DNA from 2 places in the Actinomadura sp. NEAU-AAG7 genome. Region 1 is predicted to be linked to the other one. Evidence: predicted binding sites of a transcription regulator. Region 1 holds the regulator's gene; the other holds the start of a gene.

What was found. The regulator HspR, encoded in region 1, represses chaperone genes until heat shock. The targets are predictions, from matches to a motif close to ANTTGAGTCNNNNNGACTCAANT.
Region 2: lon (endopeptidase La) is a predicted target of HspR. The motif match lies at 2,673-2,695, and genes of this name have one in related genera.

Annotation. Positions count from the first base shown of each region.
Region 1 is NZ_JAHFZY010000001.1:287,370-291,780, reverse strand. It holds gene clpB (ATP-dependent chaperone ClpB) at 1-1,352, opposite strand, end outside; gene KLI87_RS01290 (heat shock protein transcriptional repressor HspR) at 1,406-1,858, opposite strand; gene dnaJ (molecular chaperone DnaJ) at 1,892-3,058, opposite strand; gene grpE (nucleotide exchange factor GrpE) at 3,235-3,891, opposite strand; gene dnaK (molecular chaperone DnaK) at 3,885-4,411, opposite strand, start outside.
Region 2 is NZ_JAHFZY010000005.1:565,436-569,846, forward strand. It holds gene KLI87_RS25325 (helix-turn-helix domain-containing GNAT family N-acetyltransferase) at 1-372, shown strand, start outside; gene KLI87_RS25330 (serine protease) at 1,086-2,354, opposite strand; gene lon (endopeptidase La) at 2,733-4,411, shown strand, end outside.

The DNA of each region.
Region 1 (4,411 bases):
TTGTCGGCGAGGTCGGCGCGGAGCCGTTCGAGGCGCTGCCTGGACGGCTCGTCGGTCTCCTTGGCGAGGTTCAGCTCCTCCATCTTCAGCCGGTCCACGGCGCGCTGCAGCTCGTCGATCTCGACGGGACGGGAGTCGATCTCCATGCGGAGCCGGGAGGCGGCCTCGTCCACCAGGTCGATGGCCTTGTCGGGCAGGAACCGGGAGGTGATGTAGCGGTCCGACAGCGTCGCCGCCGCCACCAGCGCCGAGTCGTTGATCTGCACCTTGTGGTGCGCCTCGTAGCGGCCCTTCAGCCCGCGCAGGATCGCGACCGTGTCCTGCACCGACGGCTCCCCGACCAGCACCTGCTGGAAGCGGCGCTCCAGGGCCGGGTCCTTCTCGATGCGCTCGCGGTACTCGTCCAGCGTGGTCGCGCCGATCATGCGCAGCTCGCCGCGGGCCAGCATCGGCTTCAGCATGTTGCCCGCGTCCATCGCGCCCTCGGCGGCGCCCGCGCCGACGACCGTGTGCAGCTCGTCGATGAACGTGACGACCTGCCCGCCGCTCTCCTTGATCTCGTTCAGGACGGCCTTCAGCCGCTCCTCGAACTCGCCGCGGAACTTCGCGCCCGCCACCATCGCGGCGAGGTCCAGCGAGACCAGCCGCTTGCCGCGCAGCGACTCGGGGACGTCGCCCGCGACGATCCGCTGCGCGAGGCCCTCGACGACGGCGGTCTTGCCGACGCCCGGCTCGCCGATCAGCACCGGGTTGTTCTTCGTGCGGCGGGAGAGCACCTGGACGACGCGGCGGATCTCGGCGTCCCGCCCGACGACGGGGTCGAGCCGTCCGTCGCGGGCGGCGGCGGTGAGGTCGACGCCGTACTTCTCCAGCGACTGGTAGGTGCCCTCGGGGTTCTCGCTGGTGACGCGGGCGTGCCCGCGGACCTTCTCGAACGCGTCCAGCAGCGCCTCGGGCGTCGCGCCGACCTCCTTGAGCAGCCCGGCGGCCGGACCGCCGTCGGCGGCGAGGCCGACGAGCAGGTGCTCGGTCGAGACGTACTCGTCCTCAAGCTGCCGGGCGCGGTTGCCCGCGGTGTTGATCGCCCGCTGGAGCTGGCCGGACAGCCGGGGCGTCGCGACCGTCGAGCCCGCCGCCCGCGGCTTGGCCGCGAGCTGCTCCTCGGCCTGCCGCCGGACGGCCTGCCAGTCGGCCCCGGCCGCCTCCAGCAGCGGCACCGCCGTGCCCTCGGGCAGCCCGATCAACGCCACCAGCAGGTGCTGCGGCTCCACCTCGGGATGTCCCTCGGCCGCCGCCCTGCGGACCGCGACCGACACCGCCTCCTGACTCTTCTGCGTGAGCTTGATGTCCACGATTCCCCTCTCGATCTGGGGGGACGACCCCCCAGACCCCCCGGCAACTGCTTTTAGTCGCGGTTGCGCTCGTGCCACACGACGACGCTGGTGTGCCTGATCGGCACCAGGTCGGAGCCCGGCGTCCCGCCCGCGTCCCCGCGCCGCCGCTGCTGCGCGAGGCGCGCGGCGACGGAGCGGGTCGATTCCAGTTCGTTCGCGAGGTCCTCCAGCGCGGCGTGGGCCTTCGCGAGTTCCTCGCGGAGCCGGACGTTGTCGCGCTGGAGTTCCAGGATGTGCTTGATGCCCGAGAGGTTGATGCCCTCCTCCTGGGAGAGCCGCTGGATCTCGCGGAGCATCACGATGTCGCGCATCGAGTAGCGGCGCCCGCGCCCGGCGGTCCGGCCGGGGGACACCAGGCCCAGCCGGTCGTAGGTCCGCAGCGTCTGCGGGTGCAGCCCGGAGAGCTGCGCCGCCACCGAGATCACATAGACCGGGGTGCTGTCGCCGAAGGGATCGGTGTTCATGGTCGCGCCTCCGCCCGCCGATCGTTCACCGGGTCACTCCGTTCTGGCCTGCTGGAGCAGGTCGGCGCGCAGGTCGTCGCCCGCGCCCGACTCGCGGAGGCGGGTGAGCGCCTCGCGGGTCTGGTCGTCGAGTTTCTGCGGCACCTGCACGTCCACGGTGACCAGCAGGTCGCCCTTGGTGCCGTCGCGGCGGGACGCGCCGCGCCCCTTCACCCGGAACGTGCGGCCGTTCGGCGTGCCCTCGGGCAGCCGCAGCGTCACCGGCTGCCCCTGGAACGTCGGCACCCGGATCTCCGCGCCGAGCGCCGCCTCCGGGAACGTCACCGGGACGGTCAGCGTCAGGTTGTCGCCGCTGCGGCCGAACACCTGGTGCGGTCGCACCTTGATGTTGACGTACAGGTCGCCGTTCGGGCCGCCGTTCTCGCCCGGCGCGCCCTTGCCCTTGAGGCGGATCTTCTGGCCGTCCGCGACGCCCGCCGGGATCCGCGCCTGGATCGTGCGGGTGCCGGTCGCGCGGCCGCTGCCGTGGCAGATCGGGCAGGGGTCGTCGACGACGAGACCGCGCCCGTGGCACTGCTTGCACGGCTCCTGGAACCCGAAGTTGCCGAGGTTGCGCGTCTCCTGCCCGGTGCCCTCGCAGTTGGGGCACACCCGCGGGACGGTGCCGGCCTTCGCGCCGGTGCCCCGGCAGCCGTCGCACGGCGCCTCGCTGGTCAGCTTGATCGGGACGGTCACGCCGTTCATCGCGCGGCCGAACGACAGCGTCACGTCGGTCTCGACGTTCGCGCCGCGCCTGGCCCGCCGCGTCCCGGTCGTGCGGGTGCCGCCGCCGCCCCGGTTGAACAGCCCGCCGAACAGGTCGCCGATGCGCTCCCCGGCGCCGCCCGGCTGCGTGCCCCCCTGCTGCCCGAAGAGGTCTCCCAGGTCGAAGGGGAAGCCGCCGCCCTGCTGGCCCCGGAACCCGCCCGGCATGGAGCGCACCGAGTCGTACTCCTTGCGGCGCTTCTCGTCGGAGAGGACGTCGTAGGCCTCCGAGACCTCCTTGAAACGGTCCTCGGCGTCGGTGTCGCCCTTGTTGGCGTCCGGGTGGTACTTGCGGGCCAGCTTCCGGTACGACTTCTTGATCTCCTCCTGCGAGGCCGTCTTCGCGACACCGAGGACCTTGTAGTAGTCCTTCTCCAGGTAGTCCTTGGTGCTCACGGCGCCCCGCTCTCTGCTATCGCCACTTGCCACATGTCTTCTGCACGCCCCGGGGGCCCGCCCCGGGCGGCACCGCTCGGTGCCGCCCGGGGCGCAGGCCCGCGAGCCGTTCCAGGGTCACCTCTGGAACGTGCCGGAGTCACCCCCGGATCCCTCCCGGGCCGAAGCCGGAGGGGTCACTCGTCGTCGTCGGTCTTCTCGTCGCCGTTCGGCGTGGCGTCGGACGCGGCGTCCGGTTCGGCGTTCGGGTCGGGCTCGGCCACCGCGACGCGCGCCGGACGCAGGATCCGCTCGCCGATGCGGTAGCCGGGCTGGAGGACGTCCGCCACGCTCGTCTCCGTCACCTCCGCCGAGTACGCGTGCATGAGCGCCTCGTGGACGGTCGGGTCGAACGGCTCGCCCTTCGCGCCGTAGCGCTCCAGGCCGAGCTTGCCCGTCACCGCCTCCAGACGGTCGCCGACGGACTTGAACCCGCCGGTCAGCTCGTCGTGGTCACGGGCGCGGCCGATGTCGTCCAGCACCGGGAGCAACTCCTGGAGCACCTGCCCGAGGGCCTGCTCCCGCACCGCGACCCGGTCGCGCTCGACGCGCTTGCGGTAGTTGTCGTACTCCGCCTTCAGCCGCTGGAGATCGGCGAGCCGCTCCGCGAGCTGGGTCTTCAGCGAGGAGTCCGCGTCGCCCTCGGCACCGGCGGCCGGCGCGGCGGGCGCGGCGGGCTGCTCGCCCGTCCCGCCGGACTCGCGGACCTTGCCCGTCTCGGGATCGATGCGCCGCTTGTCGCGGATCACCGGGCCCTCCCGCTCCTCGCCCTCGTTGGGGGAGGTCGTCACGATGCGTCACCCTTCGGCTTCTCGTCGTCCACGATCTCGGCGTCGACGACCTCGTCGTCCTGGTCGGCCTGGCCCTGGGCGCCCGCCGTGGGGCCGGGGTCGTCCGCGCCCGCCTGCGCGCCCTCGGGGTTCTGCGCGTACATCGCCGCGCCCATCTTCTGGCTGACCTGGGCGAGCTTCTCCGCGCTGGTCTTGATGAGGTCGACGTCGGTGCCCTCCAGGGCCTTCTTGACCTCGGCGACCGCGTCGCCCACCTCGGTCTTCAGCTCGGCCGGGACCTTCTCGTCGTTCTCCCGCAGGAACTTCTCGGTGGAGTAGGCGAGGGTGTCGGCCTGGTTGCGGACCTCGGCCTCCTCCTTGCGCTTGCGGTCGTCCTCGGCGTACTGCTCGGCGTCGCGCATCATCTTCTCGATGTCGTCCTTGGGCAGCGCGCTGCCGCCGGTGATGACCATCGACTGCTCGCGGCCGGTGCCCTGGTCCTTCGCGCTGACGTTGACGATGCCGTTGGCGTCGATGTCGAAGG
Region 2 (4,411 bases), on a different contig from region 1:
GTCGCCGGTGTCGTCGCCGCCTACGTCGAGGACCACGACCCGAGCGCGGAGCGGGCCTGGATCGCCGAGAGCGGGGGCGTTCCGGTGGGGTGCGTGTTCTGCGTCCGCCGCGACGACGAGGTGGCGCAGCTCCGGCTCCTGCACGTCGAACCGGAGGCCCGGGGGAGCGGGGTCGGCGCCGCCCTCGTGGAGGCGTGCACGCGCTTCGCGGCCGAGGCCGGGTACTCCGAGATCATGCTGTGGACGACGGCGCTCCAGCGTCCCGCGCAGCGCCTGTACGCCAGGGCGGGGTTCGTCCTGGAGGACGAGGAGCCCCCGTCGCGGCGGTTCGGCGGCACGATCCACGGCCAGACCTGGCGCAAGAGGCTCTGAACCCGCCGCAAAAAGGACTCGGGGGAAAGGACTCGGGGGAAAGGACTCGGGCCCGCGAAGGCGCGTGCCTTCGCGGGCCCGAGGTCCCGCAGCGATCCCTAACTGCGTGGTCGGCGGCCGGGACGGGGGTCGGACGGAAGTTCCAGCCGCCGGTGTCTCACCGGCCTTGGCGCCGGTGCGGGTAGGTGCTGCGCCTCACCTCCCTCCCTGAGCCGGGCCGGCCTGGAGCCGGGTCGGACGGGGGCGTGACGGGTCCCGTCCGGCGCGCGGACGCCGCGCGGGCGTCCGGTCGAGTGAGGGCCGGGCGGGCGGCGCCGCCGACGGGCGCCGCCGGCCCGGCCATGGGGACCCCGGTGCCGCGGGGGCGGGCGGCGCCGGGACCCGGAGCGGCGGGATGGTGGTCCGGGCGGTGCGGCCGAGAACCCGAGGTGTGCCGTGGTCCGCCGCGGTGGGACGGACGGCGAACGCCCTCGGACGCACCGGCGGGGACCGGTCCGCGGTGAGCACGCGCGGTGATCCTCACTCCGCCCCTCCTTCGCCTGTGGCGGCCTTCGGGACCTGGCGCTTTGCCGGCCGAAGAGCCTGTCGTTCACTGTGTGTCACGATCTCGTTGCGTTAAGTACCCCCGGGTCATGCGCGCGTAAACCGGACGGGGCGCAAAGATTCAAGATCCGCGGCGGACTTTGCCGACCCATTGCCGTCCGCCTCGCGATTCACGACGTGCGGGCGGTGCCCGGGGCCGGCGGGCGGTTGTCGATGAGGCCGGAGATCTCCGCGTTGACGCGCGAGATCCGCGTCCCCCAGTTGGGGCAGCCGCCGAGGTGGTGCAGCGCGATGACCTTGTGCGAGGAGGCGGCCAGCACCGGCGAGCCGGAGTTGCCGCCGGAGGTGTCGCACCGGTAGCCGGTGTTCACCCCGGACTGGACGGTGTCGATCTTGCAGTAGCCGCCGCCGTCGCGGTCCTCGTAGAGCGAGAGGCGCTTGGGCAGGACGTCGCCGTGGCCGGCGATGTAGATGCGCTCCTGGGCGACGGGCTCCCGCGCGTCCAGGTAGAGGGTGCCGAACTTCTGGATCGAGGCGAAGTCGTTCACCGAGAACAGCGCGTAGTCCAGGTCGCGCAGCGGGCTCAGCTTGATCAGCTCCGCCCCGCTCACCTTGGTGCCGGGCCGGGGGTCGTTGCCGCCGCAGGTGGCGCACTGGTAGTCGAACTGGAACTCGCTGGCCCGCAGGTCGGCGGCGCTCTCCATGCAGTGCTGGTTGGTCAGCATGCGGTTGGTGTTGCCGACCCGCCAGGCCGTGCAGTATCCGGCGCCCTTGAGGAGTTGGCGGGCCACCGCGCCCGCGCGGGCGTACTCGGTGGGGTGGCTGGTCTGGTAGCAGCTCACGTCGCGCCGCGCGTCCGGCCCGCACACGCTGAACGTGCCGGGATTCGCCGCGGCCCACTCACCCTGGTCGAAGCCCCTGTAGTAGCTGTCGATACGGGCGCCGAACCCCTGGCGGGTCAGGGCGGCGGCGTTTTGGCGGGGCGCCGCGTGCAGGGTGACCACGGCGGTGTCGCCGTCCACGGACATCGCGGCGAAGCCGGGCCTGCCGTGGACGGTGTGGGCCGAGTCGCCGGGGATCCGCCGGACGGTCGGGTCGCCGTGGTAGGTGTGGACCTCGCGTCCGGCCGGGTCGGCGACGGTCACCCGGTCGCCGGGCACGAGCCGCAACGACGCGAAGTGCACCTTGACGTAGGTCGAGCCGGGTTCGCGGATGACGATCCGCCGGGCGCGCCCGGCGGCGGCGTACCGCAGCTCGGCATCGCTGGCCTTCTCCTCGCCGGCGACGCTCACCCGAGCCGCGGCGGCGGCGGGGGCGGGCGCCGCCGCGGCGACGTCGGGCGACCGTGCCCCGGCCGCCTGTGCGGCGGGGCCCGGCAGAGCGGACGCGGCGGCCGCCAGGGCGGCCGCGATGATCAGGACGCGTGGCCGCAGGGACACGGCGCACCTCCAGGGGGGAGCGGGGGGCACGGCACCGGAACCGTGGCGGCGGTTCAGCCGGTGCCGGATCTCTGGGAGCGCTGGACGGGCGTCCGGCGGCCGGTCGCCGCGTGCCCGGAAGGAGGCCGTGGGGTGTCGCGCCGGAGACCGGGTGTCACGTCCAGCGAGGACGAGATTGTGACATCCAGCCCGATACCGCCATCACTCGCACCTTGGCATAGCCCCCGCCCTATGAGCCGCACGGGCCACACCGCCCCCGGGCGCGGTTCTGATCGCTGAGAGCGAACGTTGTTGAGGAAACAAACTCGTGCTCCGTTTTCTTGAGTGTGTATGACTCAACTTGCTGTTGGGTCCTCAGACACGGACTTGGAGCTGAGCATGAGCGAGACCCTGACGCTGCCGGTGCTGCCCCTGGACGACGGGGCCGTTCTGCCGGGCATGGTGGTGCCCCTCGACCTGTCGGAGAGCGGTGAGGTGCGGGCGGCGATCGAGGCGGCGCGCGCCGTGGCCCGGGCCAAGGGGCCGGGGATCCGGTCGGCGGGCAAGCCGCAGGTGCTGCTGGTGCCCCGGCTCAACGGGCAGTACGCCGGCGTGGGCACGCTGGGCGTGATCGAGCAGGAGGGGCGGCTGCCCGGCGGCGAGCCGGGCGCGGTCGTCCGGGGCGTCTCGCGGGTGCGGATCGGGACCGGGACCACCGGGCCCGGCGCCGCGCTGTGGGTCGAGGGCACCGTGATCGAGACGCCGCCCGCCACCGGGCGCGCGGAGGAGCTGGCCAAGGAGTACAAGGGCCTGGTCAGCGCGATCCTGCAGAAGCGCGGCGCCTGGCAGGTCGTGGACGTGGTGCAGCAGATCGACGACCCCTCCACGCTGGCCGACAACGCCGGGTACGCGCCCTACCTGTCGGACGAGCAGAAGATCGAGGTGCTGGAGACGCCCGACGTGGTCGAGCGGCTGACGCTGGTCATCGGCTGGGCGCGCGACCACCTCGCGGAGCTGGACGTGGCGGAGACGATCCGCAAGGACGTCCAGGAGGGCATGGAGAAGACGCAGCGGGAGTTCCTGCTGCGGCAGCAGCAGGAGGCCATCCGCAAGGAGCTGGCCGAGCTGAACGGCGACCCCGCCGACGAGGAGGACGACTACCGGGCCCGGATCGAGGCCGCCGACCTGCCCGAGAAGGTGCGCGAGGCCGCGCTGAAGGAGGTCGACAAGCTGGAGCGCTCGTCGGACGCCTCCCCGGAGGGCGGCTGGATCCGCACGTGGCTCGACACCGTCCTCGACATCCCGTGGAACGAGCGGACCGAGGACGCCTACGACATCGCGGGCGCCCGGGAGATCCTGGACGCCGACCACGCGGGCCTCGACGACGTCAAGGAGCGCATCGTCGAGTACCTGGCCGTCCGCAAGCGGCGGGCCGACCGGGGGCTCGGCGTCGTCGGGGGCCGCCGGAGCGGCGCGGTGCTCGCGCTGACCGGTCCGCCCGGGGTGGGCAAGACCTCGCTGGGCGAGTCGGTCGCGCGGGCCATGGGGCGGAGGTTCGTCCGGGTCGCGCTGGGCGGCGTCCGCGACGAGGCGGAGATCCGCGGACACCGGCGCACCTACGTCGGGGCCCTGCCTGGACGCATCGTCCGGGCCATCCGCGAGGCGGGCTCGATGAACCCGGTCGTCCTGCTGGACGAGGTCGACAAGGTCGGCGCGGACTACCGGGGCGACCCGACGGCGGCGCTGCTGGAGGTCCTGGACCCCGAGCAGAACCACACGTTCCGCGACCACTACCTGGAGGTCGAGCTCGACCTCAGCGACGTGCTGTTCCTCGCCACCGCGAACGTGGTCGAGGCGATCCCCGGGCCGCTGCTGGACCGCATGGAGCTGGTCCAGCTCGACGGCTACACCGAGGACGAGAAGGTCACGATCGCCCGCGACCACCTGCTGCCGCGCCAGCTCGACAAGGCGGGGCTGGAGGCGTCCGAGGTCGGGTTCGGCGACGACGCGCTGCGGCTGCTGGCGGCCGAGTACACCCGCGAGGCGGGCGTGCGGTCGCTGGACCGCTCGATCGCGCG